DNA from 3 places in the Promicromonospora sp. NPDC060271 genome. Region 1 is predicted to be linked to each of the others. Evidence: predicted binding sites of a transcription regulator. Region 1 holds the regulator's gene; each other region holds the start of a gene.
What was found. Region 1 encodes HrcA, which represses chaperone genes, less so after heat shock. Its sites were predicted from a motif close to TTNGCACTCGNNNNNNNCGAGTGCNAA; they were not measured.
Positions count from the first base shown of each region.

Region 2: groL (chaperonin GroEL) is a predicted target of HrcA. The motif match lies at 4,233-4,259, and genes of this name have one in related genera.
Region 3: groES (co-chaperone GroES) is a predicted target of HrcA. The motif match lies at 2,642-2,668, and genes of this name have one in related genera.

Region 1 covers NZ_JBHXBG010000220.1:5-6,005, reverse strand. Annotated here, with positions in the region: gene ACFWE2_RS23215 (AAA family ATPase) at 1-2,287, opposite strand, end outside; gene ACFWE2_RS23210 (hypothetical protein) at 2,388-2,573, opposite strand; gene hrcA (heat-inducible transcriptional repressor HrcA) at 2,938-3,957, shown strand; gene dnaJ (molecular chaperone DnaJ) at 4,012-5,133, shown strand; gene ACFWE2_RS23195 (16S rRNA (uracil(1498)-N(3))-methyltransferase) at 5,144-5,911, shown strand.
Region 2 covers NZ_JBHXBG010000145.1:3,196-9,196, forward strand. Annotated here, with positions in the region: gene ACFWE2_RS19475 (SGNH/GDSL hydrolase family protein) at 1-14, opposite strand, end outside; gene ACFWE2_RS19480 (uracil-DNA glycosylase) at 169-831, shown strand; gene ACFWE2_RS19485 (DUF3263 domain-containing protein) at 949-1,257, shown strand; gene ACFWE2_RS19490 (hypothetical protein) at 1,300-1,935, shown strand; gene ACFWE2_RS19495 (cold-shock protein) at 2,226-2,429, shown strand; gene ACFWE2_RS19500 (phytoene desaturase family protein) at 2,695-4,212, shown strand; gene groL (chaperonin GroEL) at 4,409-6,001, shown strand, end outside.
Region 3 covers NZ_JBHXBG010000150.1:5,482-11,482, reverse strand. Annotated here, with positions in the region: partial or broken gene ACFWE2_RS19890 (IMP dehydrogenase) at 70-276, opposite strand; gene ACFWE2_RS19885 (MerR family transcriptional regulator) at 344-1,546, opposite strand; gene ACFWE2_RS19880 (WhiB family transcriptional regulator) at 1,737-2,024, shown strand; gene groES (co-chaperone GroES) at 2,164-2,460, opposite strand; gene ACFWE2_RS19870 (SAM-dependent methyltransferase) at 2,795-4,063, shown strand; gene ACFWE2_RS19865 (glutamate--cysteine ligase) at 4,060-5,235, shown strand; gene ACFWE2_RS19860 (malonic semialdehyde reductase) at 5,298-5,912, opposite strand.

The DNA.
Region 1 (6,001 bases):
GGTGGTCCGGCGCGACGACCACCGAGAGGCGCTCCAGCGCCGCGGCCGGCTCGCCGCGCAGCAGCTCGAGCTCCGCCTGGGTGGCCCTGCTGCGGGACCGGATCTGTTCCTCCAGGCGGCCGAACCGCTCCCAGGTGGCCGCGCGGTGGCGGGCCTCGGCCTGTGCCCGCTCGACGTCGCCGCGCCACATCAGGAGCCAGGCGCGGCGCTCGGTCAGGTAGGCGGTGTACACGCTGTCGTGGATCAGGGGCACCGTGCGCTCGTACCAGGCGGCCGCCTCGGCCCAGTCGCCGCGCCCGATCCAGGCCTCGACGACGTTCCCTTCGATCATGATTCGCGAGCCCTCGGAGGCGCCGTGCCGGCGTGCCTCCGTGATCCCCTCCTGGGCGATCTCGACCGCCCGGTCCCACTCGCCGACGAGGATCCGGGAGTCCGAGCCGTTGGTGTAGTACCGGCTCAGCCCTCGCCAGGCGCCCTGCGCCGCATCGCGTGCGGCGTCGATCTCGGCGAAGCCGCCGGCGTCGCCGCGCTGGACCCGGCTCACGCCGCGCAGGTTCAGCGCTACCGACGTGACCTCGGGGCTGCCGATCGCGATCCCCGCCTCGTAGGCGGCGGTGGCCGCCACTATTCCTTCCTCGGTCCGGCCGTCGAGCATGGCGTGGCGCGCCCGCAGCATCAGGAGGTGGGCGCGGACGGCGTCGTCCCGGCCGGGTTCGACGAGGGCGAGGGCCCGCTCGATGAGCTCCGGCCCCTCGCCGGAGCCGGCGTGGCCCGCGATGAGCGCCGTGTCGGAGAGCATGCCGGCGAGGCCCGCCGGGTCGTCGCGGGGCCACTCGGCGATCGCCTCGTGGGCAACGGCCAGGGCGCGGGTGGTCCGGGTGGACCCGCGCAGCGACTCGGCGACGGTGCGGAGCAGCTCGTGGTGCGGCAGGCCGGCCACGGCCTCGGCGTCGGGCACCTGTTCCCAGAGCTCCAGGGCGCGCTCCCCGAGGGCGACCGCGGTGGACGACGCCGCGCCGTCCGCCGCCGCCCGGTGCCCGACGACGGCCGCCGCGAGCGCCCTGTCCAGGATGCCGGCACGCCACCAGTGGTCGGCTATCCGGGACAGCTTGGCGACCGACCGGGCGCGCCGGACGAGGGCGCCCTCCAGCGCCCGTGCGTACGCGGCGTGCAGGCGGCGGCGCTCGCCCGGCAGCAGCTCGGCGTACACGGCCTCCTGGACCAGCGCGTGCCGGAAGGCGTAGCCGATGTCCGTGGTCACCAGCACCTGGGCGTCGACCGCCTCGCGCAGCCCGTCCTCGGGTTCGGGTCCGACGCCGGTGGTGACGTCGGCCAGGACGTCGTCGAGCACGTCGTGCCAGACGCGCGGGCCGGCGGCCGCGACGACGCGGCAGAGGGCCTGGGCCTCGCGGCTCAGGTTCCAGTAGCGCAGCAGGAGGATGTCGCGCAGGGAGTCGGGCAGGTCGGTGTCCAGGAAGCCGACCAGCTCCTCGACGTAGAAGGGGACGCCCTCGCTGCGGTCGGCCAGGTCGGCGAACGGCTCGGCGGAGCGGTCGGCGTCGAACCCGGCGGGGGCGACGGGGTCCAGACCGCGTGCGAGGCCGTCCTGGCGGCCGGTGGTGCCGCCGAGCAGGTCGCGCGCCATCTCCCGGACCTCCGCGACGCCCAGGCGGGCCAGGTCGAGGCGGGTCGTGAGCCGGGCCCGGTCGAGCTCGGCCATGACGCTGCGCAGGGGGTGCGCGCGGCCGACGTCGTCGCTGCGGTAGGTGAGCAGCAGGAGCAGTCCGGCGGGTGCGGTGCGGGCGAGGCGCAGGGCGACGGCGCGGGTGACGTCGTCGGCCCAGTGCAGGTCCTCCATGATCACGATGACGGGGCGCTCGGCCGCGAGGCCGGCGAGCAGGTTGGTGAGGACCTCGGGAAGGCGGTCCGCTCCGGCGTCGGACGCCGGTGCGACGAGCTGGGGTGCGACGGCGGACAGGGCGCTCGCGGCGGGTCCGGCCGCGGCGACCGCCGCCTCGGGGCCAACCGTCCGGACGATGCCGCGCAGCAGTCCGGCGAGGGCCGCGTAGGGGAGGGGGCCGGAGCCCTCGTCGGCGCACTGTCCGGTGAGGACGGTGACGCCGTCGGCGTGCGCGCTGAGCTCGTCGAGGAGGCGGGTCTTGCCGATCCCTGCCTCGCCGGCGATCACCACCGTGCGGTTGCCACCCGAGCGGACGGCGTCGAGGGCGGCTCTGAGCTCGCCGAGCTCTCTGGCTCGACCCACCAGACGGGCGCGGGGAACCGGCATGGGCTCATCGTCCCATGCCGGTCCCTTTGTCGGTCCGCTGGTCATCGTCGCTGGTCGTGTCTGTTCGGCACGGCTGTCCGGCACGGGCTGGCGCCGCGCGTCAGGCGACGCGGGGCCTGGCCGTGCGGGCGGCCTCGGCCTGCCTGGTGGGCTCTGCGGCGCGCTGCTCGGCCGCCCGCCGGCGGGCGTTCTCCTTGCGCTCGCGGGCCACCCGTGACTGCTCGGCCCGGCGGTTGACCTCCTGCTCGTTGGTGCGGTACTCGGCATAGTCGGAGAAACCGAACATGGTGTGTGCCTCCTGGTCGTCGCAGGCCCGTCGCCGGCGATGACTCAAGGTTCGTCCGTGAGGTACCCCTGGCGGATCGGGTGGTCTCCGCATCTTTCGGACCGGGTCCGCCGAGGTGTTCGGCGGCACCTAAGGCATTGCCTTATTCGGCCCCTCGCGAACGGGGAGGCCACTAGGGTGAGGCACCCCTGACCTGCCGGTCTGCCCCGTTCGGGCCCGGCCGGTGGGGACGGGTGGCGGGTCGAGGGCTTGGCCTGTGGCGTGTGCCGGATAGGATTGGCACTCGGCAGGCGAGAGTGCTGGAGCGCCGGCCGGAACCCGGGTGCAGGTCCCGGACGTTCTACCTGGGACGGAGGTGAACGCGGTGAGCGAAGAACGCAGGCTCGATGTCTTGCGAGCGATCGTGGAGGACTATGTCCGGACACGGGAGCCCGTGGGCTCCCGCATACTCACCGAGCGGCACAAGCTCGGTGTCTCCCCGGCGACCGTGCGCAACGACATGGCTGCCCTGGAAGAGGCCGGGCTCATCGCCCAGCCCCACACCTCGGCCGGACGCATCCCGACGGACAAGGGCTACCGCCTGTTCGTGGACCAGCTCGCGGAGGTGCGCCCGCTGAGCGTGCCCCAGAAGCGCGCCATCGAGACGTTCCTGTCCGAGGCGGTCGACCTCGACGACGTGGTGGCTCGCGCCGGGCGCCTCATCGCGCAGCTCACCGGCCAGGTCGCCGTCGTGCAGTACCCGTCGCTGCGCCGTTCCGGGCTGCGGCACCTCGAGCTCGTGCCCTCCGTGGAGGGGCGGCTCCTCGTCGTCGTCATCACGGACACGGGACGGGTGGAGCAGCGTTACCTCGACGCGCCCGTCGGGATGGACGACGGGACGCTCGGCGAGCTGCGCGCGCGTTTCAACGCCGCGGCCGCCGGCCACCGGCTCACCGAGATCGGCACGGCCTTCGCGCGGGTCACCGAGGCGATGCCCGACGAGCACCGCGCGCTGGGTACGGCCGTGGCCGAGGTGGTCACCGCGGCGCTCGCGGAGGAGAGCGAGGAACGCATAGTGCTGACGGGGCAGGCCAACCTGGCGCGCTCCGGCATGCGGTTCGAACAGGGCCTGCGTCCCGTGCTCGAGGCCCTCGAGGAGCAGGTGGTCCTGCTCGGGCTCCTCACCGACATGACCGACGACGCGGGCGTTGCCGTGAGCATCGGCCACGAGAACCGGCTGGCGGGCCTGTCGGAGACCTCGGTGGTCACGTCCGGCTACGGCTCGTCCGACGGCGACACCGTCGCGATCCTGAGCTCGATCGGCCCCACCCGTATGGACTACCCGGGCACCATCGCCGCGGTGCGCGCCGTCGCGCGCTACCTGTCGCGTGTGCTGCCCAACTGACCACTCACCTCTTCACCCCACGTTTCTTCACCTAAGTTCTCAAGAGAGAGACCTGTGACCGACTACTACGAGATTCTCGGTGTTCCGCGCGACGCCTCGCCCGAGCAGATCAAGAAGGCATACCGCAAGCTGGCCCGCGAGCTGCACCCCGACGTGGCAGGCAACGTGGGCGAGGACCGGTTCAAGGACGTCGCGCGTGCCTACGAGGTGCTGTCCAACCCGGACAAGCGCCAGCAGTACGACATGGGTGTCGACCCGACCGCGCCCGGTGGTGGCGCCGGTGGCGGGTTCGGCGCCGGGTTCGGTTTCCAGGACATCTTCGAGACCTTCTTCGGCGGCGGGCAGCCCACCGGGCCGGTCCCGCGCGCCCGGCGCGGCAACGACGCGCTCGTGCGGCTGGACCTCGAGCTCGCCGAGGCGGTGTTCGGCGCGAAGCGCGAGATCCAGGTCGACACGGCCGTGGTGTGCAACACCTGCGCCGGCGACGGCGCGCGGCCGGGCACCTCGGCGCGCACCTGCGACGTCTGCCACGGCCGCGGCTCCGTGCAGCGGGTCGCCCGCTCGTTCCTCGGCCAGGTCATGACCAACCAGCCCTGCTCCGCCTGCGGCGGCTTCGGCACGGTCATCCCGGAGCCCTGCACCGACTGCGCAGGCGAGGGCCGCGTGCGTTCGCGCCGCACCGTCTCCGTGAACGTCCCGGCGGGCGTCGACACCGGCACGCGCATCAAGCTCTCCGCCCAGGGCGAGGTGGGCCCCGGTGGTGGCCCCGCCGGCGACCTGTACGTCGAGATCCGCGAGCGCGCGCACGACACGTTCGTGCGGCGCGGCGACGAGCTGCACTGCACCCTCCAGGTGCCGATGACGGCGGCCGCGCTCGGCACCGTCCTCGAGCTCGACACCCTGGACGGGCTCCAGGAGATCGACCTGCGCCCGGGTACGCAGCCGGGCCAGGTCATGACCCTCAAGGGCCTCGGCGTGGGGCACCTGCACTCGACCGGGCGCGGCGACCTCAACGTGCACATCGAGGTCCAGGTGCCAACGGCCCTGGACGAGGAGCAGACGGCGCTCCTGCAGCAGCTCGCGGTCCTGCGCGGCGAGGAGCGGCCCGAGTCGCGCCTCGCGTCCGCGCACGGCGGCGTGTTCTCGCGGCTGCGCGACAAGTTCAGCGGCCGCTGACCGCCGACCCATGAGCGCGCCAGTCTTTCTCGCGGAGGCGTCCACCGCCCATCCGCTCTCCGGGTACGCCGCGGGCTCGGTCTACGTGCTCGACGGCGCCGAGGGCCGGCACGCCGGCGTCGTCCAGCGGCGCGGCCCGGGGGAGCGGATCGACGTCGTCGACGGCGCGGGAGTACGCCTGCGGACCGTCGTCGAGTCGGTGGCCGGGGCCGAGGTGCACCTCCGGGTCGAGGAGGTGGACGTCGAGCCGGCGCCCGCCGTCGTCGTGACGCTCGTCCAGGCCCTCGCGAAGGGCGACCGCGACGAGATGGCCATCGAGGCCGCCACCGAGGTCGGCGTGGACGCCATCATCCCGTGGCAGGCCGAGCGGTCGGTCGTCGTCTGGCGCGGCGACCGGGCCGCGAAGTCGCGGGCACGCTGGGTGAGCACCGTGCGGGCCGCGACCAAGCAGGCCCGCCGCTGCCGCATACCCGACGTCGAGCTGCCGCTGAGCACCAAGCAGCTCGCGGCCAGGACCCGCTCGGTCGTCGCGGCGGGCGGGACCGTTGCCGTGCTGCACGAGGAGGCGAAGACGGGCCTGGCGGCGGTAGCGCTGCCCGAAGCGGGCGAGGTGCTTCTCGTCGTCGGTCCCGAGGGCGGGATCTCGGAGGCCGAGGTCGCCTTGCTGATCGACGCGGGTGCGGTGCTCGCCCGCCTCGGCCCGCACGTCCTGCGCACGTCGACGGCGGGCCCGGTGGCGACAGCCCTCCTGAGCGACCGCCTGGGCCGCTGGACCTGACCGCCCCGCGAAGTAGAGCGCCTGTCCGGACACACGCTCTACCTCGCGCGCCCGAGGCGATGGTCACCACCAGCTCGTCGGCAGCCAGCG
Region 2 (6,001 bases), on a different contig from region 1:
CTCACAGCGCCCATTCTCCCGCCCTGGGCGGGAAACTTGCTGGCCCGGGGGTGTGACGGGCAGCACAAACTGGCAGTGTCAGAGGGTGCCGGTAACCTCCTGCACGTGGAGACCATCGTGAACCCGACGCCCCCTGTCGACACCGCCGCCGCCTCGGGCCCGCCCCCGTTGTCGCAGGTAGTCGCCCCGGACTGGGCGGAGGCACTGGCAGACGTCGAACCGCGCATCCACGCGATGGGCGATTTCCTGCGCGCGGAGGTCGCCCAGGGGCGCACCTACGTGCCAGCGGGAGAAAACGTCCTCGCTGCGTTCAAGCGGCCGCTCGCGGACGTACGCGTGCTCATCGTGGGCCAGGACCCGTATCCGACGCCGGGCCATGCCATGGGGCTGTCGTTCTCGGTGCAGCCAGAGGTGCGGCCCGTGCCGCGCTCGCTGGCGAACATCTACAAGGAGCTGCAGGACGACCTCGGCGCCCCGCTCCCGTCGAACGGCGACCTGCGGCCGTGGGCCGATCAGGGGGTCATGCTGCTGAACAGGACCCTCACCTGCAGGCCCGGCGCCTCCGACTCGCACGCGGGCAAGGGCTGGGAGGAGGTCACGGAGGCGGCGATCCGTGCGCTCGTGGCACGGGGCGGTCCGCTCGTGGCGATCCTATGGGGCGCGAAGGCGCGCAACCTGAAGCCGTGGCTGGGTGACGTGCCGATCGTCGAGAGCGCGCACCCCTCCCCGCTGTCGGCGCGCAGCGGATTCTTCGGGTCGAAGCCGTTCTCGCGGGCCAACGCGCTGCTCGAGCAGCAGGGTGCGCAGCCGGTCGACTGGCGCCTTCCGTAGGGACGGCCACGAAGCTCTGTTCTGGCGTCGGGTGGCGGGTCGGCGTGTTGACACTGTGAAAGGGGAAGAGTGAAGAACAGTCACGTCCTTCGGCTGCGCGGTGAGCCGGTGAGCGAGGTGCTCGCTCCTGGTGTCGGTAGCCCCGATGCCGACCGGGTCGACGGCGCAGGCAACAAGCTCTCCGACCGCGACCGGGAGATTCTCGCGTTCGAGCGCCGCTGGTGGAAGTATGCGGGCGCCAAAGAGGAGGCGGCACGGGAACTCTTCGATCTGACGGCCACGCGTTACTACCAGGTTTTGAACGCGCTGATCGATACCCCAGCCGCCCTCGAGTACGACCCGATGCTGGTCAAACGCCTGCGCAGGGTCCGATCGACCCGCCAGCGGGGACGCTCTGCACGACGGTTGGCCGATGAGAACCACTGAGCGGGCACCGATCCGACACAACGACCCGCTACTCTCTCTGCCGTGACGAAGAGTGGCTACCCCTACCCGCCCGACGAGTTCGACGTCGCTGTCCCCGGGGGCGCACCTGTGGGTGTGCACCGTGCACCGCGCAGCGGTTGGAGCTCGGCCTGGCCGTTCCTGCTGGTCGCTGTAGTGTGCGCCGCCGTGGCGTGGGGCGGCATCACGCTGCTGTCCGGAGGTGACGACCCTGCAGAGGCGCAGGGTAGCCCGTCGCCCTCGGCCTCGTCCTCGGCATCCGGTTCGGCCCCGGAGCCGAGCGCTTCGCCGAGCCCGTCGGCGTCTCCCGAGACGCCCGAGACGAGCGTGGCTGACCTGGTCGCGGCCGCCGACCCGGCTGCGAAGTACATGGTGTTCAACCTCGGGAACGTCCAGGGCCTCGCGCAGACGACCAGTGAGAGCCTCGTTTCCGGCGGCCTCGGTGGCTCGGAGTTCACCGCGACGCCTCCGGAGGCCGACCTCTCGGCTGTCACCTCGGCCGGAGCCAACGTCGTCTGGTACGGCAGCGGGCGTGACAAGGAGGCCAAGGCGGCCGCCGCGATCCTGGGCATCCCGGAGGCCAACGTCGTCGAGAACGCCGCTGTGACGAGTTCCCCCCAGGCCGTCTGGGTCTTCGTGTTCACGGCACCGGCGGGCTGACGGCGCCGGCCGGGTGAACGTGCCGATGGCAGCGTTGTCGTCGGCATTCGGTCAACCACTGGTTGGCTCCCGGGCAGGGCCGGAGTGTGGCCGATTCTCCGTCCGGCTCGTACCACCAGATTGATATCTGCCTGCCCGGAGCGTGCCTCAGGCCGCTGACCTGCCCGTTCGCCATCCGCTTAATACCCCATACGGGACATAGAGGGTTCCCTGGTGTGAGCCGGACCACTAGGCTCGAACCACCACGGGTCGACCGAGTGTCCCGTGCAGAGGTACAAGGAGAACTACGCATGGCCCAGGGCACCGTCAAGTGGTTCAACGCCGAGAAGGGGTATGGCTTCATCACCCCGACTGCCGGCGGCCAGGACCTTTTTGTTCACTACAGCGCGATCCAGTCCGATGGCTACCGGTCCCTCGACGAGGGGCAGGAAGTGGAATTCGAGGTGGGGCAGGGACAGAAGGGCCCGCAGGCAGAGCAGGTTCGTCCGCTCTGATTCGATGGGACGACGGGCGGGAAGGGCCCGCCCGTCGCCCGCCGCCCCCCAGGACAGCCGGGACCCAGACCCCGGCGTCCGATCTGGACGGTCGACGACGACCGTCGTTGCCGCGCAGCCGGACGATGATGCCCGACGCCGCCGAGCAGCCGCCCGTACCGCGGCTGCTCGTACTGGCACCTGGTCCCCCGCCAGGCGAGCCTCGACCGGTAGGGCTGTCCCCCGCCATCGGCCGTCCGGCCCGATACCGTGATTCGATGGGGGAATGACCCTGCTCGACGCGGTTGTAGTGGGTTCAGGACCCAACGGCCTGGCCGCCGCGGTGACGCTCGCCCGCGCAGGGCTGGGAGTACGGGTCCTCGAGGCCCAGCCGACGATCGGCGGTGGCGCCCGCACCGTCGCGATCCCCGAGCTCGCCGACGGCATGCTGTTCGACCTCTGCTCAGCCGTGCACCCCATGGCCTGGGCGTCGCCCTTCTTCCGGTCCTTCGATCTCTCCGCCCGCGGCGTCGAGCTCGTCGCACCTGACGTCGCCTACGCACACCCGCTGGACGGTGACCGCGCGGGCATCGCCTTCCGCGACCTGGCTCGGACGGCCGACCGGCTCGGGCCTGACGGCGATGCCTGGAGCGGCCTCCTCGGCCCGCTCGCCGCCCGCTGGCGGCAGGTCACGGCGCTCGCCCTGGGCGACAAGCGGACGGTGCACGGCATGGCAGAGGGCGTGCCCGGTCTCGACGGCCACACGCTGCCCGTGCGAGCCCTCGTCTCGATGGTCCGGCCCGGTCTGCGTTTCGGCACCGCTCTCCTCGAACAGGGTGGGCCCCGCTGGGACCGCCGGTTCCTCACGGACGAGGCCAAGGCGCTGCTCACCGGCGTCGCCGCACACAACATCACACCGCTTCCATCGTTCGGGGGTGCGGGGACGGCCCTGCTCCTCGCGGCCCTGGCGCACGCCGACGGCGGCTGGGCGATCCCGGTCGGCGGCTCCCAGGTGATAGTGAACGCGATGGTCCGCGACCTGGAGGCGCACGGGGGAACCGTCGAGACCGGTCGCCGGGTCGAGTCCTGGTCCGATCTGCCGCCCGCGCGTGCGGTCTTCTTCGACACCACGCCAAGCACCCTGCTCCGGATCGCCGGGGACCGGGTGCGGCCGGGGCGTCGTGCTGCCCTGCGGCGGTTCCGGTACGGGAACGCGGCGGCCAAGGTCGACTTCGTCCTGGACGGTCCCGTCCCCTGGCGGGTGCCCGATGTCGGGCGAGCCTCCACGGTGCATGTCGGCGGGACCCGGGCCGAGCTGGTCGCCGCGGAGGACAGCGTGGCGCACGGGCTGCATGCCGACCACCCCGTGGTCCTGGTCAGCGACCCGAGCGTCGCCGACCCGAGCCGGCCGCGTGGTCCCGTGCGGCCCCTGTGGACGTACGCGCACGTGCCGGCGGGATCCCCTCTGGACGTCACGGAGGCGGTGACCAGGCAGATCGAGCGGTTCGCGCCCGGCTTCCGCGACGTCGTCGTCGGCTCGCGGTGCATACCCGCCGCGCAGATGGAGCTCCACAACCAGAACTACCCGGGTGGCGACATCTCCGCGGGAGCGGCCACGATGTGGCAGATGGTCGCGCGCCCCACGCTCGCGCCCGATCCCTACCAGGTCGCCGAGGGGCTGTACCTGTGCTCCGCCTCGACCCCGCCCGGGCCGGGCGTGCACGGGATGGGCGGCTGGCACGCCGCCCGCAGGTCGCTGCTGCGGGACTTCGACGTCCGCTCGCTGCCGGACCTCCGTCCGTGACCCACCCGACCCGGACGCGTCTTGCACTCTCATGGTCCGAGTGCCAATAATGTCTTAGCACTCTCCGTCCGAGAGTGACAGCAATGGTCGAATGGTGAGGCCTCCGGTCACGGCGAGACATGATCGCCGGGACGGCAGGCCGTCCGTCGCGGGCACCGGCCGGCCTGGACAAGCCACCAGCGGAGGATTCATCCCCATGGCCAAGATCATCGCTTTCGACGAGGTCGCTCGTCGAAGCATGGAGCGCGGGCTCAACCAGCTCGCCGACACCGTGAAGGTCACGCTCGGCCCGAAGGGCCGCAACGTCGTTCTCGACAAGAAGTGGGGCGCCCCCACGATCACGAACGACGGTGTCTCCATCGCCAAGGAGATCGAGCTCGAGGACCCGTACGAGCGGATCGGTGCGGAGCTCGTCAAGGAGGTCGCCAAGAAGACGGACGACGTCGCGGGCGATGGCACCACCACCGCCACCGTGCTCGCCCAGGCGCTCGTGAAGGAGGGCCTGCGCGTCGTTGCCGCCGGTGCCAACCCGATCGCCGTCAAGCGCGGCATCGAGAAGGCCGTCGAGGCCGTCACCGAGCAGCTCCTGAACGCCGCCAAGGACATCGAGACCAAGGAAGAGATCGCTGCCACGGCCGCGATCTCGGCCGGTGACCCGGCGATCGGCGAGCTCATCGCCGAGGCCCTCGACAAGGTGGGCAAGGAAGGCGTCATCACCGTCGAGGAGTCGAACACCTTCGGCCTCGAGCTCGAGCTCACCGAGGGTATGCGCTTCGACAAGGGCTTCCTCGCGCGCTACTTCGAGACGGACCCCGAGCGCCAGGAGGCCGTGCTCGAGGACCCGTACGTCCTGATCGTCGAGTCGAAGATCTCGAACGTCAAGGACATGCTGCCGCTGCTCGACCAGGTCATGAAGTCGGGCAAGTCGCTCCTCATCATCGCCGAGGACGTCGAGGGCGAGGCCCTGGCGACCCTGGTGCTGAACAAGATCCGTGGCACCTTCAAGTCCGTCGCCGTCAAGGCCCCGGGCTTCGGTGACCGCCGCAAGGCCATGCTGCAGGACATCGCGATCCTCACCGGCGGCCAGGTCATCACCGAGACGGTGGGCCTCAAGCTGGAGAACGCGACGCTCGAGGAGCTCGGCCAGGCGCGCAAGGTCGTCGTCACCAAGGACGAGACCACGATCGTCGAGGGTGCCGGCGAGGCCGACCTCATCGCCGGTCGCGTGAACCAGATCCGCAGCGAGATCGACAAGTCCGACTCGGACTACGACCGCGAGAAGCTCCAGGAGCGTCTCGCCAAGCTGGCCGGTGGCGTCGCCGTCATCAAGGCCGGCGCGGCCACCGAGGTCGAGCTCAAGGAGCGCAAGCACCGCATCGAGGACGCCGTCCGCAACGCGAAGGCTGCCGTCGAGGAGGGCATCGTCGCCGGTGGTGGCGTGGCCCTCATCCAGGCCGGCGCCGTGGCGTTCCCGAAGCTCGAGCTCGACGGTGACGAGGCGATCGGCGCCTCGATCGTGCGTGCCGCGATCGACGCCCCGCTCAAGCAGATCGCCATCAACGCGGGCCTCGAGGGCGGCGTCGTGGCGGAGAAGGTGCGCAACCTCCCGTCCGGTCAGGGCCTGAACGCCGCGTCCGGCGTGTACGAGGACCTGCTCGCCGCCGGCGTGAACGACCCGGTCAAGGTGACCCGTTCCGCCCTGCAGAACGCCGCGTCGATCGCCGCGCTGTTCCTCACCACCGAGGCCGTCGTCGCCGACAAGCCGGAGCCCGCCGCGGCCCCGGCCGGC
Region 3 (6,001 bases), on a different contig from region 1:
GTGGTCGACCTGGTGGGCCTGGTCCTCGTGGGTGCGGTTGGGGTGCAGGACGCCGACACCACCCGGGCGCGCCTGGGCGACCGCCATGGCCGACTCGGTGACCGTGTCCATCGCCGCGGACAGCAGCGGAATCTTGAGCGAGATCTCGCGCGTCAGGCGAGACGTCGTGTCGATGTCCGACGGCGCCAGGTCGGAGTAACCCGGCAGCAGCAGGACGTCGTCATAGGTGAGCCCGAGGAACCCGAACGGGTCGGCCGGCGAGGTCTGGTCCGTCATGCAGCAAGTCTACGGCCGGTGCGGCCGCGGATCCTGGTCGGGCGGTGGTACCGGCCCGAGGCGTGCGTCACCTCGCCTTGATGACCGCGAGCACCTCGTGCAACAGGCCGGTGAACGAGCGCACACGCTGCACCGTCGGACCGAACGGCAGGTCCGTCGCCGCGGCGTCGGCCCGCAGGCCCACGAAGATGGGCAGGTCCGGATGACTCTCGTTCACCGCGTGCACGACGTCGAGGTCGGGCTTGTTCTGGGTGGTGGCCAGGACGACCGCCGTCGGCCGGACCATCGTCACCAGCTCGACCGAACGGTGCGTGCTCGCTGGGCCCGTGACGATCCGCGCCATCGCGCCCTGTGCGGCCAGCGCCGCGGCGAGCGCGTGCGCGGACAGCGGCACCACCTCGTCCGGCGCCGCGAACACGAGCACGATCTTGCGCATGCGGCTCGGGTGGTTGGCCGGCGGGCCACCCGCCTCGACCACGGCCCGCTCGAACTCCTCGGTGTAGTGGCGCAGCGCCCGCAGCGCGGCGGTCGCGAGCACCACCTCGGGCATCTCGCCCGGACCGGCGAGGACCGTACGCTCGGACAGACGCAGCCACGCCGGCTCGACCAGATCGGTCCACCACGTCGCCGGGTCCCCGTCGGGGCCGAGCACGAGCAGGTTGTCGCAGGCGGTCCTGCTGTAGGCGAGAGCGGCGTCGACCAGGGCCGAGACCCGACCCGACGTCGGGGCCGGTGCCGTGGCCGAGCGTGGTCCCACCGCGGCGGGGGCGTCCCCGCCCGTCGCGCCGCCGGGGAGTGCCCGCAGTCGCGCCCGGCCACGCGGTTCCTCCTTCGGCTCGGCGCTCGGCGGCGGCGCCGGCTCCTCGCCCGGCTCAGGTGCCCGGAGGGTTCCGACGAACGTCTCGGCGAACTCCTCGGACTCCGCGCCGTCCAGGTCGTTCTCGACCTGCACGGCAGGCAGCGCGGGCGCCGACCGGGTGGCTACCTCGAGCTCCGCGTCCCCTGCCTCGACGGCGGCCCGCGCGGCGTCCACCGGCGCGACACCCTCGAGCGTCAGACGACGCATCACCAGCAGACGAGCGACGTCGTCCGGGGTGTAGCGGCGGTGCGATCCAGCGGTCCGGCCCGACGGGCCGAGCCCGTACCGGCGGTCCCACGTACGAAGGGTGGCTGGCGCCACCCCGAGACGTCTGGCCACTGCGGCGACGGCCAGTCCGGGGCTGGATGCACGTGACCCGCCCGAGCTCTCGGCAGGCCGCGAAGATGTCATGGACTCGATTCTGCCGACCTGGACCTCTCCGCGCCACTGCGAAAACCGGCGTGCCGCCGATCTCGGTGGAATCCGGTTCAGATCGACGCAAAACCGGTCAGCTCTGGCGCGCTTGCCGTGACGCGATTCAGGCGGTCCGTCGGAAAACTGCCCCTTGAACAACTTCTGCACAACTTGTAGGTTGTTCGGCATGACGGAGATCTCGAGGCTTCCCGGTCCGGTGATGGAGCTGTGGGAATGGCAGTACACGGGAGCGTGCCGCGACGCGGACGACACCCTGTTCTTCCACCCCGAGGGCGAGCGTGGGTCGACACGCCGTAGGCGCGCCGAGGCCGCCAAGGCGATCTGCCGCTCCTGCCCCGTGATGATGCAGTGCCGCGAGCAGTCGCTCCGCGTGCGCGAGCCGTACGGCGTGTGGGGTGGGCTCAGCGAGGACGAGCGCTCCGCCATCCTCGCCGGCAAGTCCGTCTCCGCTTGATTCACGCGTGGCTTGATCTTCTCCTCGACTCAGGCCTGGCCTGATCGAGTCTCCATCCATTCTCCGCCTACTCCAGGCAAGGCAAGGGCCCCGCACCTCCCGGTGCGGGGCCCTCGTCGTCTACCTGGGTGAGCTGGAGTCAGCTCACGACCACGGCGAGGATGTCGCGGGCGGAGAGCACCAGGTACTCCTCACCCGCGTACTTGACCTCGGTGCCGCCGTACTTGGAGTAGATCACCTTGTCACCGACGGCGACGTCCAGCGGCACACGGTTGCCGTTGTCGTCGATGCGGCCCTGGCCAACGGCCAGAACCTCGCCCTCCTGGGGCTTCTCCTTGGCGGTGTCCGGGATGACCAGGCCGGAAGCGGTCGTGGTCTCGGCTTCGAGAGCCTTGACGACGATCCGGTCCTCGAGCGGCTTGATGGGGACCGACACGTCGGACCTCCTCTTTCATGAGCGGATCGCGAGATCTGCTTCGTGGTGGACGTAAGGGGCTCGAACGTTCGACGGTCCGCCGTCGTCGCGGGTGCCGGCGGGCACGAACGTCTGGGTTCTCCCCCGCGGGCCCGTGGACCGGGTTCCCGCAGCGGTGAACAACCCCAAATCTAGGTCGGCGCTAGCACTCGGTCAAGGCGAGTGCCAATCGGGTGGAGTGGCTCACACTCCGCAGGGACGACGCGCCGCCGCCACACCGGAATCTCGCCATATCTACGAAAAGGTTGCGTCGCGCCGCTCGTCACGACCAGGACAAACGTGGAAAGATCTTCCCATGGATGCGGCGATTCTGAGCAAACTGCTCAGCCCCGACGGCTGGGCCCTGCTTGGCTCCCTCCCGCCCTACGACGAGCGACAGGCGATGAAGACCGTGACCGCGCTGCGGGACAGGGGCGTCGCGCCGGACCTCGCGGCCGCGGTGGTCACCCAGTCCAGGCTGCGCACGCGGGCCCGGGCGAAGTTCGGTGACTTCGCCGACGGGATGCTCTTCACCGCGGACGGCCTGGAGCAGGCGACGCGGCTCCTCGTCGCGGCCCTGCACGCCCGGCGGTACCTCGACGCCGGCGTCTCCGTCCTCGCCGACCTCACCTGCGGCATCGGCGCCGACTCCCTCGCCTTCGCCGGGACGGGCCTGCGGGTGGTCGCCACCGACCTGGACGAGTGCACCGCCGCGATCGCGCGATGGAACCTGCGCCACTTCCCCGAGGCGGACGTACGGCACGCCGACGGGCTCGGGCTCGACCTGCGCGCAGAGGGCATCGAGGGCGTCTACGCCGACCCGGCCCGCCGGGTGAGCGGCGGTTCGGGCACGCGCAGCAGGCGGGTCTTCGACCCCCGCGCCTACGAGCCCCCGCTCGACTCCGTCTGGGCGCTGCGCGAGACGGTCCCCGCCGTCGGCATCAAGGTGGGCCCGGGCATCCCGCACGACGGCCTGCCCGACGACGCCGAGACCCAGTGGGTCTCCGTCAACGGCGACGTGGTCGAGGCCGGCCTCTGGTTCGGCCCGCTCGCGCTCGACGGCCCCGGGCGGTCGGCGCTCGTGCTGCGCACGTTCACCGACGACGACGGCAAGGAGCACACGCTGAGCCGCACGGTCCGCGGCGCCGACGTCGTGCCCGACGTCGGCGGCGTCGGACAGTACCTGTACGAGCCCGACGGGGCGGTCATCCGTGCGGGACTTGTCGGCCAGGCGGCCGCTGAGCTGGGCGGACGCCTCGTCGACCCGACCATCGCGTACGTCGCGACGGACAGCCCCGCCGACCTGCCGTCGACCCGGCCCACCGACCCGGCAGGGGCGCCGGCACCGATAGCCACCGGCTACCGGGTGCTCGACACCATGCCGTTCGGCCTGAAGCGGCTCAAGGCGTACCTGCGTGACCGCAACGTCGGACGCGTCACGATCAAGAAGCGTGGCACCGCCGTGGTACCTGAACAACTTCGCAAGCAGCTCGTGCTCACCGGGACCGAGGAGGCGACGATCGTGCTCACACGCGTGGCAGGCAACCAACAGGTGCTTCTCGTCGAACCGCTGGGACCCGTATGAGCTCGCCGGCCCGGCTCGGATTCGGCGAGTCGCCTCGCTCCACCGTGGGTCTCGAGTGGGAGATCGGGCTGATCCGGTCCGACACGGCCGACCTCTCCCAGTCCGGCCCTGAGGTGCTCGGCGCCCTCGCCCGCAGCGCCGTCGAACCGCCGGACGGCTCGGCGAGCTACGCCCCGCACGTGGCCGGCGAGTTCATGAAGAACACCGTCGAGCTCGTGACCGGCGTGTGCGGAACGGTCGCGGGTGCGGGGGCGGACCTCGAACGCCTCCTCGACCGGGTGCGGACGGTGACCGACCCGCTCGGCCTCGACCTGATGGGCGGCGGGACGCATCCGTTCGCACGCGCCGCCGACCAGGAGGTCGGCGAGAAGGAGCGCTACTCCCGGATCATGGAGCGCACGGGGGTCTGGGGCGCCCAGCTGATCATCTGGGGCCTGCACGTCCACGTCGGGATCGAGCACCGGGACAAGGCGCTGCCGCTGATGCGCGGGATGCTCACCTACTTCCCGCACCTGCAGGCACTCTCGGCGGGGTCGCCTTACTGGGCCGGCCAGCACACCGGCTACGCGTCCAACAGGTCGCTGCTGTTCCAGCAGATCCCCAGCTCGGGGCTGCCGGTCCCGTTCGAGACCTGGGAGGAGCTGGAGGCGTACGCGGGCGACATGCTGCACGTGGGCGCCGTCGAGGCGTTCAACGAGGTCCACTGGGACGTGCGGCCCTCGCCCGCGTTCGGCACGCTTGAGGTGCGGGTCTGCGACGGCCCGACCAACCTGTCGGAGGCCCTGACGCTCGCGGCCCTGGTGCACTGCCTGGTCGAGCACCTGTCCACCCAGCTCGACCAGGGCAGGACCCTGCCCGTGCTGCCGCCGTGGTACGTGCAGGAGAACAAGTTCCGCTCGGCCCGTTACGGTCTCGGCGCAACGGTGATCCTCGACTCCGACGGCAACCAGGGGCCGATCGTCGACGCGATAGGCAAGCTGCTGGTCGAGCTGGAGCCCGTCGCACACCGGCTCGGCTGCACGGCGGAGCTGGCGGGCGTCCGGGACATCGTCCGCACCGGAGCGTCGTACCAGCGGCAGCAGGCGGTGGCCGCCGCGCACGGCGGCGACCTGGTACCGGTCGTGCGCTCGATGGTGGACGAGATGCGAGCGGGCCACCCGCTCCCGGCCTGACCCGTACGTCTGCCGAAGTAGAGCGGGCGTCCGGACAAGCGCTCTACTTCGGCAGACGGGTGTCAGACGACCTGGGAGACCTCGTCGAACTCGAGGCGGGGTGCGCGGGGCCGCGTCGTGTCGGCGCCGTCGGCAGAGCTGACGTTGACGACGAGGAAGCTCTTCCAGCCGCTCTCGGCGAAGAACTCGGCGTCGATACCGTCGTAGATCCCGTGCATCGGGCCGGCGGCCAGGCCGGCGGCCCGCAGGCCGACGATGAGGTACCCGGCCTGGAGCAGGGCGCTCGTGCGTGCCGCCTCGGCGCGCGCCTCGGCGTCGCCCGCGAACATCTCGCGCGCACCCGGAATGTGCGGGACGAGGACGTCGAGCCGCTCGTGGAAGTCGGGGTCGGACGCGAGGACGAGGGTGACCGGCGCCTTCGCGATGCGCTCCTGGTTACCCTCCGGCGCGTTGGCGACGAGGCGCTGCCGGGCCTCCGGCGTGCGGACGACGAGCACGCGCAACGGGCTCGTGTTCATCATCGTCGGACCCCACTTGATGAGGTCGTACACGGCGGCGAGCTGTTCGTCGGTCACCTCGGACTCGGCGAAGGTCGTCACGGTGCGCGCCGTGCGGAACAGCCGGTCGGCGGTCGCGTCGTCGATGGCGAGGCCCGAAGCCTCGAGTGTCTCGGTCATGCCGGTGCCAACAAGGTGCCCTCGGCGATAGTTCCAACTTCAACTATGAGGCGGGACACACGACCGGGCAGCACACCACGTCGCGACCG